2 regions of the Lysinibacillus sp. FSL M8-0134 genome follow, and region 1 is predicted to be linked to the other one. Evidence: predicted binding sites of a transcription regulator. Region 1 holds the regulator's gene; the other holds the start of a gene.
The links. Region 1 encodes LexA, which represses DNA repair genes until DNA is damaged. Its sites were predicted from a motif close to CGAACATATGTTCG; they were not measured.
Positions count from the first base shown of each region.

Region 2: MKY49_RS12520 (YolD-like family protein) is a predicted target of LexA. The motif match lies at 3,684-3,697, and genes of this name have one in related genera.

Region 1 covers NZ_JBBPAJ010000001.1:1,206,314-1,215,167, forward strand. Annotated here, with positions in the region: gene MKY49_RS05820 (DUF2339 domain-containing protein) at 1-1,059, shown strand, start outside; gene MKY49_RS05825 (prepilin peptidase) at 1,343-2,095, shown strand; gene MKY49_RS05830 (gamma-glutamyl-gamma-aminobutyrate hydrolase family protein) at 2,128-2,850, shown strand; gene lexA (transcriptional repressor LexA) at 2,960-3,577, opposite strand; gene yneA (cell division suppressor protein YneA) at 3,744-4,058, shown strand; gene MKY49_RS05845 (YneB family resolvase-like protein) at 4,055-4,720, shown strand; gene def (peptide deformylase) at 4,761-5,333, opposite strand; gene MKY49_RS05855 (helix-turn-helix transcriptional regulator) at 5,326-5,517, opposite strand; gene MKY49_RS05860 (DJ-1/PfpI family protein) at 5,608-6,147, opposite strand; gene MKY49_RS05865 (GNAT family N-acetyltransferase) at 6,144-6,674, opposite strand; gene MKY49_RS05870 (DUF896 domain-containing protein) at 6,860-7,093, shown strand; gene tkt (transketolase) at 7,220-8,854, shown strand, end outside.
Region 2 covers NZ_JBBPAJ010000001.1:2,438,377-2,447,230, reverse strand. Annotated here, with positions in the region: gene MKY49_RS12550 (hypothetical protein) at 1-336, shown strand, start outside; gene MKY49_RS12545 (hypothetical protein) at 778-1,092, shown strand; partial or broken gene MKY49_RS12540 (helix-turn-helix domain-containing protein) at 1,095-1,337, opposite strand; gene MKY49_RS12535 (peptidoglycan recognition protein family protein) at 1,375-2,091, shown strand; gene MKY49_RS12530 (hypothetical protein) at 2,192-2,728, opposite strand; gene MKY49_RS12525 (YpjP family protein) at 2,725-3,459, opposite strand; gene MKY49_RS12520 (YolD-like family protein) at 3,716-3,991, shown strand; gene MKY49_RS12515 (YolD-like family protein) at 4,008-4,325, shown strand; gene MKY49_RS12510 (aconitate hydratase) at 4,339-4,704, shown strand; gene MKY49_RS12505 (NUDIX hydrolase) at 4,906-5,523, opposite strand; gene MKY49_RS12500 (ATP-dependent DNA ligase) at 5,888-6,784, shown strand; gene MKY49_RS12495 (acyl-CoA thioesterase) at 7,083-7,508, shown strand; gene MKY49_RS12490 (DUF423 domain-containing protein) at 7,520-7,894, shown strand; gene MKY49_RS12485 (SPFH domain-containing protein) at 8,059-8,854, shown strand, end outside.

The sequences.
Region 1 (8,854 bases):
TATAGCTATCGTAAAAATTGGCAGGAAGTATTGGATAGTGCTGTCACGCTGGCATTTATTACACTATGTAATACCGTACTTCTAATGAATTTACCAAATAACATAGATGATTTACTTTATCCGCTCATTATATTTGCTGGTGTTATGATGAGTTTACGTATACGGGCAAGTATCATGAAGGTAGTTACTTCATTTTTCCTTGTGTTGACATTTACATTAAACTACGTCTTTCATGAGCCAAAACCATTTTTCAGCATAGATCATCTAAGTTTATTCATGCCGATTATCTACCTAATCGTCATATATTTATATGCAAGACGTCCAAAAGAAACAATTACACCATTTGAAAAGGTTATGAAGGATTTATACATCATCGATATTTTAGCAGTGGTCACAGCAGGCTATTTCTTAGCTTATATTGGCAAACTAGACAGTGCTTATTTTGTGGACACAAACGGTATTCCTTATATGATGAGTATTGCATTAGCTGCACTATTTGCAGGCTCTTTACTAGTTGCCGAATCATACAAAGGGCGAGCGTTAACACCAGTTCTCGGCGCATTTTTCCTCCTATTCTCTTTGCTGATTAGCACCAAGACTTCAATGATGGATAGTTTAAATATTATCACTAGATTTGTTTATATTGCAGTCATTGTAGCCATCATCGTAGATATCTTTGTAAAAGGGCTTATTTACCGATTGTATGAAGATCGTCTAGGGAAATATGTCGATGCTATTGTAAGTTCTGGTATTGTACTCACAATGATTTCTATTTGGGGGCTGATTCAACAGTTTACGAATAATAACGTACTAGATTGGAAGCTAAGCATTGCCCTTACAACGATCACATTATTCTTGACGGCCAGTGTTTCATTATGGCTTGGTTCAAAACATCATCTTAAAACACTCCGTACAACAGGCTTTGTCATTTTGGTCATGGCGTTTATTAAGCTTATATTCTTTGACTTATCCGCACTTGATTTATTAATTAGAGCAATTCTGTTTATTACAATTGGTGGGATTGGCATGCTGTTGTCGGGTAGGTTGTTGAGGAAATAAAGAAGAAAAGAGATTCCAATGTATTTTGGAATCTCTTTTTACATTATGTTAAAATGATATCGAAACCTTACTATATTCCCCGCTTTTTAAAGTTCAACATTTCCCTAATCTTACATCATTCATTCTCTATTGTTTTTATCCAAATTTTCCATAACGACAAGTATTTTAATAGATTCTTTAATAACCTAACAATGTTAGAAGGACTTTTTATTGAACAATACTTACATGGATAGGTGAACCATACGATTTGTATGGGCTCCTATTGGTTTAGGAGGTCAAAAAAATGGAAATGGCTTATACAATCTTTATATTTTTATTTGGGCTTGTCTTTGGCTCTTTTTATAATGTGGTAGGTTTACGCGTCCCACAGAAGGAATCGATTGTCCATCCTCCCTCACATTGTACCAAATGTAATAGACAATTAAAGATGATTGATTTAGTACCAGTATTGTCTTATGTGTTTTTAGGGGGGAAATGTCGAACCTGTGGCTATACAATTTGTTGGATATACCCAGCAATAGAAATATGGACAGGTGTTTTGTTTGCCTTTGCTTATTGGCGGCTAGGTTGGGGCATAGAATTTATTGTAGCGCTTTTATTTATCTCCTTGTTCGTTATTATTATTGTTTCGGATTTAGCCTATATGCTCATCCCAGATAGGGTGCTTATATTCTTTTTACCATTCCTCGTTGTAGGTCGGGTACTATCGCCATTAACACCATGGTGGGATTGTCTTGTGGGTGCTGTCGTTGGTTTTGGCATACTATATGTTATTGCGGTTATATCGAATGGTGGCATGGGTGGAGGAGATATTAAATTATTCTTTTTAATTGGACTCGTTCTTGGCACAATCAATACACTGTTAACACTATTTCTGGCGGCAGTTATCGGTATGATTGTGGGGGTTATCATTTTGTTCAAGCGTAAGCAAGGAAGAAAAACACCCTTCCCCTTTGGTCCGTCTATCGCCTTAGCAGCGATCATTGTTTATTTTTATGGTGATTCATTAATCAATTGGTATTTAGGTTTTTGGTAATTGTCAATCTTCAAGTATATGGAGGGAAGCAAGTGAAACCGGTTATTGGCATTACAGCCTTTGTGGAGGATGATTTATCCGCTCATTTAAATGCTGCTTACAGTCAAAGTATTATTGAGGCGGGAGGAATTCCGCTTATTATTCCTTTAGGTGTTGAGGAGGATGCGGCTCAAATTTTAGCTCTTACAGATGGTTTATTGTTATCGGGTGGCTATGATGTGCATCCATTTCTATTCGGAGCAGAGCCATCACCAAAGCTAGGGAAAATTCATCCAGCGAGGGATACAGTTGAACTAGCTTTAATTGAAGCTGCTTTTATACGAAAAATGCCTATTTTCGGTATTTGTCGTGGAATCCAAATTTTAAATGTCGCATTAGGTGGTACTTTATATCAGGACATTGATAGTGACCATTTTAGTACGAAGTTGCTTAAACATGCACAGCAATCAGGTCGAGCTGTAGCTACTCATTATGTACAGATTATTGCAGATAATTTATTAGCAACTATTTTAGAACAAGAGAAAGTTGCTGTAAATTCGTTTCATCATCAGGCTGTGAATGTTCTAGCAGAGAAATTAAAAGTAGCAGCGAAATCAAGCGATGGTATTATCGAAGCAGTAGTTCATGAAGATTTACCATTTTGCTTGGCAGTTCAGTGGCATCCTGAGGAAATGGCCAAAGCAGGAGAAGAGAACGCTAAAAAATTATTTTCAGCATTTGTAGAGGCTAGCTTAAAGTTCAAAAAAGAAGCTTAGAAGGGCATAGAGTAAAGAATCCAATGCTAGTATGTGGATTCTTTTTTTGCGTAAAAAAGAGGATACATGCTCATAAGGAACATATAATCCTCGATACCTATTTTCGTAATTAATGCACACGACGGTAGAGACCAACAACTTGTCCTAAAATAGAAACTTGATCGACAATAATTGGCTCCATGGATGAATTTTCAGGCTGTAAACGGAAATGGTTTTTTTCTTTGAAAAAACGTTTTACAGTGGCTTCATCCTCAGCTGTCATAGCTACAACAATATCACCGTTATTGGCTGTTGCCTTTTGCTTCACAATGACTAAGTCCCCATCTAAAATTCCTGCTTCAATCATTGATTCCCCCATAATTTCAAGCATGAACAATTGATCTTCACTTGTGCCATACGTATCTGGTAGCGGGAAATACTCTTCAATGTTTTCAATAGCTGTAATAGGAGAACCGGCTGTAACCTTACCAACAAGTGGAACATGAATTACTTGTTGCTTTTGAATGGATTCTTCAGGCTCTAGAATTTCAATCGCACGTGGCTTTGTTGGATCTCGACGAATAAAGCCTTTTTGTTCTAATCGAGCTAGATGACCATGAACAGTGGAACTTGAAGCAAGTCCAACTGCTTCCCCGATTTCTCGTACTGATGGTGGATAGCCCTTAGCTCGTACCTCTTCTTTAATAAAAGCTAAAATATCCTCTTGTCTTTTTGAAACTTTTTTCATGAGTGCTCACCTCTTTTTTCTAATATCATTCTTCTTATTTGATAGTATAACAGAATGCGAACACGTATGCAAACATAGGTTCGAAAAGTGTTTGACAAAAACGTTTGTTCGCTTTATTATGAGAACATACATTCCGAACAAACATTCTACAAAAGGGGTTATGAACATGACATGGTTAAAGAAAAACACACATATTTCAATCTTGATGGGAGTTTGTCTACTATTTGCAGGATATCTTTACATTACTGATCCAGGACACGTTAGTTACGCTGAAATTCAAATCGAACACGGGGATAGCTTATGGTCGTTAGCAGAGCAATACCGTGGTAAAATGAGTACTGAAGATTGGATTAAGCTTGTGAAAACAGAAAATGAGCTAGCGGATATTAAAATTGTGGCAGGAAAATCTCTAGTCATTCCTGTAGTGAGTAATCAGGCCGATCCCATCAATACCATTGAAATTGCGAGAAACGAACAATGATCAATAATCAACTGTCGGCTGTTGTCTATTGCCGTGTAAGTACTGAAAAGGAAACACAAAGCTCGTCTTTAGAGCGACAACAAGAAGAGTTACTGCGCTATGCAAAAGAGCAAGGTTATGAGGTGAAGGGCGTTTTTAAGGATAAGCACAGCGGCTACGATGTAGAACGTGAGGGCTTACTTGAAATGCTTGATTTCATTAAAGAAAAGGGGATTAACGCCCTTTTTGTACAAGATGAAACACGTTTAGGACGTGGAAATGCAAGGATGGCTGTGTTGCATTTGTTACAAAAATCAGCAACAGATGTTTTCTCTATGCGTGATGCAGGACCGGTGCAACTAAACGAAATGGACACGATGCTGCTTGAGATTTTAGCGATAGTAGAGGAATACCAGCGTAGAATACATAATGCTAAAATACGTAGAGGTATGCGCCGTGCTGTAGAGAATGGCTACCGTCCTGAAAATAATTTATCGAATCGAGGTAACCCGCATGGTCAGGAGCGTAAGGAACTACCTGTAGATGAAATTGTCAAGCTGCGTAAACGTGGATTTACCTTTGAAGAAATTTCTATAACGCTTAGAGGGTTAGGTTTTGAAGTTAGTAAAGCGACTGTCCATCGCAGATTTCAAGAACATCAAGAAAGATTAGCAGGAAAATGATATAGCCTGCTAATCTTTTTTTATCTTCTGTACTTCGCTATTAATAGGAAGATAAGCTTTCTATGCTTACGTTAGTAGGTAGTTTAAAAGGGTGTTCTTTATTAATTCGATCATAAAACATAATGCCGTTTAGATGGTCGATTTCATGTTGGACAACAATTGCACCATAGCCCTGTAACTGCACGATGATTTCTTGTCCATTAATGTTATAACCTTTAACCTTAACACGTTCATATCTTGGCACAAAACCATGGACTGGTCGATTAACAGATAAACACCCTTCTCCCTCTGGTAAATAAATCATATTTACAGAATGACTGATTATTTTAGGGTTGATCAACATCATTTCATAGTCATCAAAAAATATAGCAAACATTCGTTTATCTACGCCAATTTGGTTAGCTGATAGTCCACTTCCAGGTCGAAGCTTATATTTTTTTGCTAGATTTGGATCTTGGCTATTTTTTAAATATTGCAGCATTGATAATAATGTATGTTGGTCTTCTTTTGTCACAGGGATTGTCACTTCTTGTGTTTGTTTTCGTAATAATACGGAGTCCTCTTTTACGAAATCTTTCATAGTAATCATATAATTAGGATGAAATCTATTCATAGATAAACACCTCATCAATACGACTATTGAGGACTTTAGCAATTTTAAAAGCTAACTCAAGCGTCGGATCGTACTTATCATTTTCAATACAATTGATTGTTTGTCTGACAACCCCGCATTCCTTAGCAAGAGCAGCTTGTGTTATTCCTAATCTTTTTCTCAAAACTTTGATAATATTCTTCAGATTTACTCCTCCATTTTTGTCCGAAGTATTAGACATTATTATAGCGAAAATCTACAAGAGATGTCCAAGGAATTAGACATGTGGAGTGTTTTATTTTTCATACCAGTTGGCATTAAAATTTAGATTTAGCGCTTTCCCTAAATTAATACCGAATTGAATAAAGGCTCTACCACGTGCTGTAATGATATGGCCGTCTTGCACAAAGAGTTCGTCAGAATAATGTCGTAGATCAAAAATCCCTAACTGTCTTATTCCATCTAAAGGCAAACCAACCGTGTATTGTTTGTTTGCTAAAATTCCAGCCTTTGCTAATAAATAGGGGGAGCTAGAGATACTTGCGATAATGCCTTCTTTATCGTGGATTGCACGTATAAAATCGAATATTTCCTGTTCTTGTTGTAGGCAAGATATGTCCACGCATCCTGGCAATACAAGACTATCAATATCAGCTAAGTTCGCCTCGCTTATTAGAGAATCCACTACACAGCATAAACCCGATTCCCCGCGTATTGGTTCATTGTTTAAACCTAGGGTGATGATAGGTTTGCCACCTTGCATTAATATAGACAAGGCCACGCTTAATTCATATTCACTAAATTGAGGGTATAATAATACAGCCGTTTTCTTCATTCACACTCTCCTTTGTTCGTCCACTCTTCCTGCAAAATGGCGTAATAAAATTCATCCCACCAATCTTCACCATGCGGTATACATTTTTTAAAAAAACCTTCACGTCGCATACCTATCTTTTCCATGACCCTATATGAAGCGATATTTTCGGGCTGACATGTTGCAATTATTCTATGAAGCTTCATTTCGGTGAAGCCATAATCTAAAACAGCACGCGCCGCTTCAGAAGCAAACCCACGGTTCTGATAAAGAGGATTTAAAACCCATCCGATTTCATAGGTATGTTCACCAAAGTATCGGTGAAAAACAATATGACCGATCACCAATTGTTGCTCTCTTAAAACAATGGCAAAATGTTTGGCTTGTACATCACTGTTTTCTATTATAAATTTTCGTACCTGTTCTTCATCGAAAACGCCTTCAGGCATGTAATGCATCACCGTTTTATCTGACAAATAGCTATAAATAGCAGGAAAATCTTTTGCTTCAAAATTTCTGATAAGTAATCGTTGAGTTGTAATATTCACGTTCATTCCCCCAATATCTATCAATTTTTCCCTTTTACTATAGTTATACACCTCTAACATCTGGAAGTCATGTGAATAATAGCAAAGAGGTGTTATTAAGGGTTGGTATAACTGCATTTTAAGGGAAACCATGCTATACTTTGCATACTGAAGTCTTTAAGATAGGTATTGAAAGGTGTGTAACAATGTTATCAAAAGAAAAAATTAATCGAATTAATGAACTTTCTGCCAAAGCAAAAAGTGGACAATTAACAGAGGAAGAGGCAAAGGAGCGAACAGCGCTTCGTAAGGAGTACTTAGATACGTTCCGAGCAACAATGCGCGATACGATTGAAAATGTAAAAGTGGTGGATGTAGAAGGTAATGATGTCACACCAGAGAAGGTTAGACAAGCGAAAAAAAATAAATTTCTAAATTAATGTGACACAATTCAATAAAGTATGTATGAAAAACCAAATAGTATAACAAAAGCATTGTTTTCTACAGCAATGTTGACTAAACTGTAAAAGAACAATATATAGGACGAGAAAGGATGTCACAATATAATGACTCAACATGCGGATCTATTAGCAATTAATGCTATCCGAACTTTGTCAATCGACGCTATTGAAAAAGCAAATTCTGGTCACCCAGGTTTACCGATGGGGGCAGCGCCAATGGCTTATACGCTATGGACAAAACAATTACGCCATAATCCAGCCAATCCAAAATGGTATAACCGTGATCGTTTTGTACTGTCAGCTGGTCATGGTTCAATGCTTCTATACAGCTTACTTCATCTTGGAGGCTATGGTTTACCAATGGAAGAAATTCAAAATTTCCGCCAATGGGATTCATTAACACCAGGACATCCTGAATACGGTCATACAGTAGGTGTAGAGGCAACAACTGGTCCTCTTGGTCAAGGGATTGCTATGACTGTTGGTATGGCAATGGCTGAGCGTCATTTAGCGGCTACTTACAATAAACCAGGTCATGACATCGTTGACCACTACACATTTGCACTATGTGGTGATGGTGACTTAATGGAAGGTGTAGCTGCTGAAGCTATTTCATTAGCAGGCCACTTAAAACTTGAAAAATTAATCGTGCTTTACGATTCTAATGATATTTCTTTGGATGGTGACTTAGAAAAGTCATTCTCAGAAAACGTGCAAAAACGTTTTGAATCTTATGGTTGGAATTACTTAAAAGTAGCAGATGGTACAGATGTTGATGCGATTAATGCTGCCATTGAAGAAGCGAAAAAATCAACTGGCAAACCAACATTAATTGAAGTAAAAACGGTTATTGGTTTTGGTTCTCCAAATAAATCTGGTAAAGCAGATTCTCACGGTGCACCACTAGGTACAGATGAAGTTGTTTTAACGAAAGCTGCCTATGAGTGGGCTCACGAACCGTTCAAGATTCCTGCAGAAGTATATGATACATTTACTGCTGCTGCTGAAGTGCAAGGAGCACAACCAGAGGAAGCTTGGAATGCTAAATTTGCAGCATATAAAGAAGAATTCCCAGAGTTAGCAGCTCAATTTGAAAAAGCAATGAATGGTGAATTACCAGAGGATTTTGCTTCTGAATTACCAGTATATGAGGCAGGTAAATCAGTAGCAACGCGTTCTTCATCTGGTGATGCGATCAATGCCATCGCAAAGAAAACACCATCTTTCTTTGGGGGTTCAGCTGACCTTGCCGGCTCTAATAAAACAACAATGAAGGGCGCTGGTGACTTCTCAGCAGACGATTATGCAGGTCGCAACATCTGGTTCGGTGTTCGTGAATTTGCAATGGGTGCTGCTATGAACGGTATGGCACTTCACGGTGGTTTAAATGTATTTGGTGGTACGTTCTTCGTGTTCTCAGATTACGTTCGTCCAGCAGTGCGCCTATCTGCATTAATGGGTCTTCCTGTAACATATGTATTTACACATGACTCAATTGCAGTAGGGGAAGATGGTCCAACTCATGAACCAATCGAACACCTTGCATCATTACGTGCAATGCCAAATCTATCTGTTATTCGTCCTGCAGATGCAAACGAATCAGCAGTCGCTTGGGAACTTGCAGTAGCTTCTGAAAAAACACCAACAGTTTTAGTATTATCTCGTCAAAACTTACCAGTACTTGACGCTTCTATTGAAACAGTACGTGAAGGTGTGACAAAAGGTGCTTATACAGTGTCT
Region 2 (8,854 bases), 1.2 Mb from region 1:
GGCAATATTACACCTGCAGGGTTTGTAACACATGTACCAGGAACAGCACCTATCATAATAAATCAAACGGGTACTTACCTTATTACCTATGAGTTGAATGTTGGAGGTGGCCCTAATGCATTTGCTCTTTTCAATGGCGACAACCAAATAGCTGGTTCCAATTATGGAGACTCTACTGGTAACTCAACGAAAAATGGTCAAGTAATAACAACTTTAAATGCATCAGATGTTCTTACATTAAGAAATATTAATGTCAACCCAGTTACTTTATTAAATAGCATTACTTTGGGCACACAAGTTATCAGTGCATCTATTGTCATTTTAAGATTAGCATAATGGTTTTATTGCGAGTCACATCTAATAAGGTGTGGCTTTTTGTATTTATAGATTAATTTTGTTTTTACAGTTTCGAATTTTGAAAGGAGTGGTTTATATGTGAACTTCGTCCACTTTCCATCATTTCAGTCAAACTTACTACATCCACAAAGTGCACGGAAATGCACTCTAAAACTAGAACACAATTCGTTACAAAATAACGTGGTGTCGCTCTACCACGAGTCGGAAAAGAGCTCTCGACAATAAAACATAGATAAATTAAACCTTCATCAGAACAAAGATGAAGGTTTTTATATCATGATATTATAATGGATTTTATTTTTTATACTAAAAATGGTTTAAAATTGTAATTATCATTATCCTTCGATAGTTATTAATGCATATTTTACAATTATATATAAAAATTTACATTTTATTATTCATATCAAAGGAGGAATTTTAATGAAGAAGAGTTTATTTATTGTCCCTGCTGTAGCAATCGGTATTTTCACTGGAGTTTCTAGTGATGCGTCTGCACAAGAGTTAAATTCTAATACTCAAGCTGCTGAAGCTCAAGTACAAGCTATTACTACTAGTAGCATTTATGATAATGCACCTGAATTAAAAAACGGTTACAAATTAAATAGTCAAACAAGTAATACATATCCTATACAACGTTACAAATTTTACTATGATGGAAATGATGGATATGCACATATTTTATTCCAACCAGAAGGTAATCAAAAGTTAAACGTTTTAAACGGTAACTTAATTTAGGCATTCTCCATTTCTAATTGTTTAATACGTGCTGTTAACGCCTCAACAGACCCTTCAGCTGGTATTGATTTCGTTGTTCTTTTTGTGTCTGTTTTCATGGATGGACGCCCCTTTTTCTTGGAAACAAGAGCATCATAACCACCAACTTCAAACTTTAATTTCCAACCCCGAATTAAGCCAGAAGATGAAATATTAAAGAGAGCAGCTGTATCAACTGAAGATGTACCTGTCTCGTTCATATAATTTTTTGTTAAAGGCAGCTAAAAAAGAAGGTGAGCAGTAATGGCTTACACATTTAAACAAACCTTCTTGCCAGCAAGCAAGTATTCAATTAAGGCAACATACACCATTGTGCCTCAATTTATAACTGTGCACAACACAGCCAATGATGCTACTGAAGCAAAGGAAATTGAATACATGATTAACAACAACAATCAGGTGTCTTATCATGTTGCTGTGGATGATAAAGAAGTAATACAGGCAATACCATTTTACCGAAGTGCCTGGCATTGTGGTGATGGTGGAGGTGACAAAGATCCGAACGCACTAAAGAAAAGCAACCGTACTTCTATAGGTGTAGAAATTTGTTACAGCAAAAGTGGTGGTGTTCGCTATGGAGTGGCAGAGGAAAACGCAGTTCAATACATTTCTAAGCTATTAAAGCAATTTGGTTGGGGCATTGAGCGAGTTAAGAAGCATCAAGATTGGAACGGTAAATATTGTCCGCACCGTATATTGGCAGAAAATCGCTGGAATAGTTTCTTGAAACGAATTGAAGAAACAATGAAGCCGATGGAAATAGGAAAACCAACAGAAAAGGATGAGGATATTATGAAATTCACTAACTCAACAACAAAAGGTGCGGTACGTGATTACATTAAACAAGCCGTGGATAAAAAGTTAATTGATAAGTCATGGTTAGATAAATTCGATGCTGGGACATTAACTGGTGGTGATTTTAAAGGATTGGAAATTATCATTGCTCAACGTAGCAATTAATGGCAAAAGCCCAGGTACTCATTAAATTGAGCCTGGGCTTAGTGTGTCCAATTTACAGTAAACTATTAAAGTATAGACTTTGAACAATTTTATTGCTTTTTTAAATTATTTCGTTAATTATGCGATTTATCCAATTAGTAACTAACCGATCTCTCTCTTCGAAAGCTATATTACTTTGCATCTTTAGATAGTGTAAATCTTTTTGTAGTTTGGGCAATTTTTCTCTTAAAGTGAAATTATTTTCAGATTCCTCGTCTATAAAAATTAATTTTTGGTCATTCACTAATGTTTGGTATACTCGGCCTGTATACTCTAGGTCATCAATATAAACATTAACATGCCCTCTAACCTTAGGGTGAACATAAACATGATTTCCTTTAAGTTTAGAGAGTGAATACATGAAAGCCTCTAATCTTATTTTATTAATATAAAATTTGTGGCCGTAATAGAGTTGTTTGTGTTTCTTTGGGTTAATATCAAATACCTCATATCTAACACAAATATCTGTTCCCTTAGGTCGTTTCTTATTAGTCCAATGAGAAAAAGGTAACAGCCGTTCTTTTACTAAATAATCAATATTACTATGATCCAAATCACACCCATAGCTTAATATAAAAACTTCTTCATGTTCATTCACTTAATCGGAGTCCCCCATGCAGGTAAGCTATTATGTCTTAAAAGTGTTTGTCCATGATGATATTCAAAACCATCATATTTAAGGTGGTAGTGCCAGTTAGTTACAGTTTTATTTTGTTCAAGGCCTACATGTCCTCTCATAATAGAATTACCATTTTTTCCGTAAATTTCAAAAATGTGTTCACCTTGTCTAATTCCATTTGCCCCAGAACCTTCTGGTCCTACGAATTTAGAATAGCCATGTTTATCAATTTCTTTTTCAGCTGCAGCTATCCATTTATCCTCAATTTTATCTTTTACTTCCTCACCAATCTCTTTTTTTATTTTATCACCCATTTTCTTTTTAAGTGCATCTTTAATCAATACTCTGATTAATACATTTGCTAAACGGGGTTGAATGTTATCATTGTTAGTTACATTCTGTGAAACAGCAAAGGCATTTAAAGTTACCGATGGATAATTAATATCATAAAAATATTTTAGTAATGCAATATTTTGATCTTCAAGACCATATGAATTAAGGACAGTAATATCAGCATTTTCAAGAAATAAACTGCTATGTTCAGAAATAATATCTAAACTTAATTGTATATCATCTTCTGTTAAATTTGTTTCTTGTCTAATTAAATCTAACCCATTTTGAGTGTTGGCAGTGCTAGTTAAAGGTAAAGTTAATTGAAGAATTAATGTAAATATTATTATTATAGATAATTTGTTAAATATTTTTTTCATTTTTGACTCCTTGTATTTCAATTTTATTAATATTCCGGAATATTAAGGAAATCATCTCATTTTAAATAATATTTTTCAATAATTTCCTTAAAGAAGAAAAATTCCTAATATTAACAATATTCTTTGTGGCTAATTATTTTCTTACCTAAATTTTCGGTAGCAGGGGTTTTCTATTTCCATAAATTTAATCTTGTCAAAATACAAACATCTGTTCTACAATTATACAAACAAATGTTCTGTTTAAGGAGAGCTTAAAATGGCAGCTAAAACAAAAGCAATAAAAAAGAAAAAGGAGCCTAAACACCCAGAAAGAGATGAATTTGATTTAGAGGAAATAGTAAATGCATTAACTGAAGTTATAGAAGAAAAACAAAACAAAGTCTTTAGCATCTATAAACGCGACGAAGCTCTAGAAGGTACAGTCACCAAAATGGATGCAAACACAAAACTAATCCATATTAAAGATAAGTACTACAACATTCATAAAGTACATTTCTTAGATATTTTAAGTATTTCAGATACTGAATATTAGTGGAGAGTGATTTGTGATGCTACATGATCGTGGGAATATGAAATGGACATCAATGATGCTACCAGAGCATCTAAAGTTGATAAAGGAGTGGAAAAGAGAGCAATTTTACGATAAAAAGCGAGAGTTGGCTGAATGGGAACTTGAAGAAATCGAGCAAACAACCCAACGCGCTTTTAAAATGAGGAAACTAATCAAATTAACACTATGGGACCATAACAAGCTACATGATGAAATAGGAAAAATAACAGGAACAGACTTGTATAGGAAAGAACTACTTTTAGATGCTGATTTATCAATAAAACGTATTCAATTTGAGAAGATACAAAAAGCATAATTGGTAGATACAGATGATTAAGCCTGATGAGCGTAGAAATGTACATGAATATATCCTATTGGATATGGCAGTAAAATCTTTACAAAATGACTACGATAAACTAGGGAATCTAAAGATGTCCAAGGTCTATATCGAAATAGTTGATGTTCTATTAAAAGTTATTAGGCCTGATTATTACAACAAGAAGCGAATGCTAGCCAAACAAAAAATAGAGGTAGTGAAGTGGATTCATATAGACCAATATTTTAGCGATGTTGTGGTGAAAAATCCTGGAGAAGATGTAGTGCTACGGTACGCAAAACAAGCGCTAAAAACCCAAGTTGAAAATCTTATTTTTCAGTACTTAAAGGAGATAAGTGACAGTACAAATACTATTTAATTTTCAAACAAGCATAACCCCGTTCTAAGCAAGGACGGGGTTAAAATATAGTTGTGTTTTTTGAAATAAGTTATTTCTTTACACTAAAAAATAAAGTCTTTAAATCTAGGTTTATTCCACAATCGCGCCCGATTGTGGAAGATTGTTATTAAACTAAGACACCAGTTAGTTGAATAACTTGGGAGCCATTAATCTTAACTATCAATCAAAATATACAGGTTCTTGCTGATTATACAAATGTTTAAATGCAAGTTGAATTTGTGATTCTGTATTTCTTGCCATCGATAATTGTGGTAATTCATTTTCGGCGAAAAATTCTACGGCATCTGTTTCAATACTTTCTTTCGGTTGACCGCCAATGATTTCACATTGGATAAACATTTTATAGACGTGATATGGAGAAGGTGGATGAGGATGGCATTTTTTGTCGAATAAGGCTAATAATTTTATCGGTTTTACATCAAATCCTGACTCTTCTTTTACTTCCTTGACTGCAACTTCACTTGGTGATAAACCTATATCACCCCATCCTCCAGGTAACGACCATTCCCTATCCTTTGTTTCTCTCACCATTAATATTTTATCATTTCTAAATACAACAGCTCTAATATCAACTTTTGGCGTTGCATACCCAGTTTCATTTGCAAATAGTTCTTTTATAGTTGTATTGTCTATAGTTGTATGATTTTCCAAAATTTGAACACTAATATTTCTAATCAACTCAAATCTTTCTACATCATAAACATCTTTAGAATAGGTTAGTCCGGCCTGTGCAATGGATTGAAGTTGTTTTGCCCATTCTAACCATTTAGGTTCCATTCATTATTCACCGCCTACTTATTTTTATCTAATTTTACCTTGTTTTTATTTAAAATTAAACATTCCCAACTTAACTAACCTGCTCGTTAGTTTAAGTAGAATCCTTCACAAATATAATTAAATATTAACTTAAATAATTAAAGTATTCTTATTTAGTGTTATTCAACAATATGGCCCGTTTGTTGAATAAACACCATTTAAAAAAGTCTAAGGAAGAGTAGTAGTATAGAAGTCATCGCAAAAATTTTAGATAAAGATATTATCTCTCAGTGAACGAATCTAAATGGTTACCATCAGTACCTTGATTTACATGTATTCTTGCTTTCACTGACATGAGATAATGTAGGTTAAGGAGGGATAGGTAATGTTATTTACTCCAATTAAACCAATGTTACTTCACATGGGTAACAATGAAGAAATTAATGATAATCCTGATTGGATTTACGATATAAAATGGGATGGCTGGCGCATCCTTTTACACAAGCAAGGCAAACGGATTGAGGCTTTTACTCGACATGGTAACAATGTGACAGCTAAGTTTCCGGAACTTCAAGAAGTTGGACGTTCAATTCAGTCACATACAGCAATCATTGATTGTGAGGGAGTAGTGTTAAAGAATGGTGTATCTGTGTTTGATGACTTCGCTTTTCGGGGTCGACTAACAAACACAAGCAAGATTGAACAGGCTACTTTAACCCATCCAGTAACTTTTGTTGCTTTTGATGTACTGGCAACGGATAAAACATATACAAACAAGCCATTAGTGGAACGCAAAGAAATCCTTTCATCAATAATTGAACCCTCTAATAGCCTGCTTATCACACCTTCTGTAGCAGGTAATGGCAATAATATCTTTCAGCTAACAAAAGACAAAGGCATGGAAGGTATTGTAGGAAAACGAAGCAATTCAACATACAAAACTAATCATAGATCGTATGATTGGTTAAAATATAAACACTTTAAAATCACAGATGCAGTAATCTTAGGTTATAAAGAAAATCCATTTACTATGCTGGTTGGTAAACAGTTAAGCAATGGTAAGTATAAACCACTCGCAAATTTAGAATTTGGATTCAAGCCAGGGGAAAAAACTGCATTTAGAGAAATAGCTAAACAAATCGTTACCAAAGTAGAACGAGATATGATGTGGTTGGAACCTAGACTGTGCTGCAAAGTTCAGTATTTAGAGAAAACTGCATCAGGGTCCTTAAGAATCGTATCGTTTAAAGGTTTGATTTTGATAAAGTTCCAGAAGCAATAAACTGATAACCAGGCGCTCGAATGAGTACCTGGTTATTTTTGTAGGTGCTGTATTGTAACTGCTCGTGCACGTTTATTTAATTATTCAAAAAGTGGTACCCCACAGTACCCCAGATAGTACCCCATTTAAAAGTGTTTATATGAGTTTATATGGAATAAAAATTTATATTAGAAAAATCGATATTTATTTTAAATACCAAGAAAAGCAACGCTCTATTTTTCACCGTTCTAATTTCCTCAGAGCAAAAACCCCACCAAATCAACATTTTTACGCTATAATGTAGGACGAGGTGAAGAAAATGTTTGTGAGTGAGAAACAGATTGAAATAAGGTATGCAGAGACCGACCAAATGGGTGTGGTGTACCATGCAAACTACATCATTTGGATGGAGATTGGACGCACACAGCTTGTAAGTGATGCGGGCTTTGAGTATGCCGCTTTAGAAAAAGATGGCTATGTATCACCAGTAATGGATTTATCTATTTCATATAAGGCAGCGATGCATTATGGACAGGTGGCAACTGTGCGCACTTGGGTGGAAAAGCATGACCGTTTACGTACAACCTATGGCTATGAAATTTTACATGAGGATGGCACGGTAGCAGCCACTGCTCAATCCGTACATATTCTAGCGCATAAGGATACATTGCGTCCGGTATCATTAAGTAAAATTGATCCTGCTTGGGATGCCAAATATAAAGAAATTGCTGTTGAGGCAAAATAGGAGAGCAACGAATGGAAATGTTTTTAGCGTTAGGCGCGATTTTAGCGTGTCTAGGTGTTGTTTTAGGTGCTTTTGGTGCACATGCACTGAAGGATAAATTTGCATCACCTCATTATGCTGCCATTTGGGAAACGGCTGTGCAATATCATATGTACCATGCTTTAGGGATTATTGGGCTAGGGATTCTATCTAGTGAGTCTCTTTTAGGAAGTACTAGCCTGCTTTCTTTGGCTGGATATCTTATGTTTACAGGGATTATTTTCTTCTCTGGTAGCTTATATGTGCTAGCAGTGACAGGTGTGAAAAAACTTGGTGCGATTACACCTATTGGTGGGATGTTATTTATCGTAGCTTGGGTGCTTGTTGCGGTAGCAGCATTGGCTTAAAAGATGTAATGAAACGGGATAGTTCTTTATGATTCATATCATAGGAGCTTCTCGTTTTTTTACTCTTTCATACGATAAATGAAACAATTTGTCCGATAATGCGTATTACATAGTGTTTGTAGATGATAAAATAAGTTAAATATCAAGTTGAAGGTGGGAATAATATGGGTTTATTAAAAGCTGGGGTTGGCGCATTAACAGGTGTTTTAGAGGATCAATGGCGTGAATATTTTTATTGTGAGGCATTATCCGCAGATATCCTTGTAACAAAAGGAATGAAGCGTACTTCGAAACGTGGATCAAATAAAGGGAATGACAATATTATAAGCAATGGTTCGATTATTGCTATCAATGAAGGGCAGTGTATGATGATTGTAGAGCAGGGGAAAGTTGTAGAATTTTCTTCAGAAGCAGGGGAATATGTCTATGACACATCAACAGAACCTTCGATTATGTATGGCACAGACTTATCACAGGGAATAATGGAAACGTTCAAGCAGATAGGTAAGCGTTTCACATTTGGAGGAGAGCCTGCGAAAGATCAGCGAGTTTATTATTTTAATAAGAAAGAAATTGTTGGAAATAAATATGGAACCCCTGCACCGATTCCCTTCCGTGTGATTGATCGCAATATTGGTTTAGATATTGACATCGCAATTCGCTGTCATGGGGAATATTCGTATAAAATTATTGATCCATTATTATTCTATACAAATGTTTGTGGTAATGTGGAACGTGAATTTACACGAGATACGATTGATAGCCAGTTAAAATCAGAATTAATGACGGCATTACAGCCAGCCTTTGCGCAAATCTCTGCAAGTGGTGTTCGTTATAGTGAAATACCGGCTCATACTGTTGCGTTAGCAGAGGCACTCAATAAAGTGTTATCTGAAAAATGGCTTGCCACACGTGGCTTAGCTGTTGTGTCATTTGGGATTAGTACACTGAAAGCTTCTG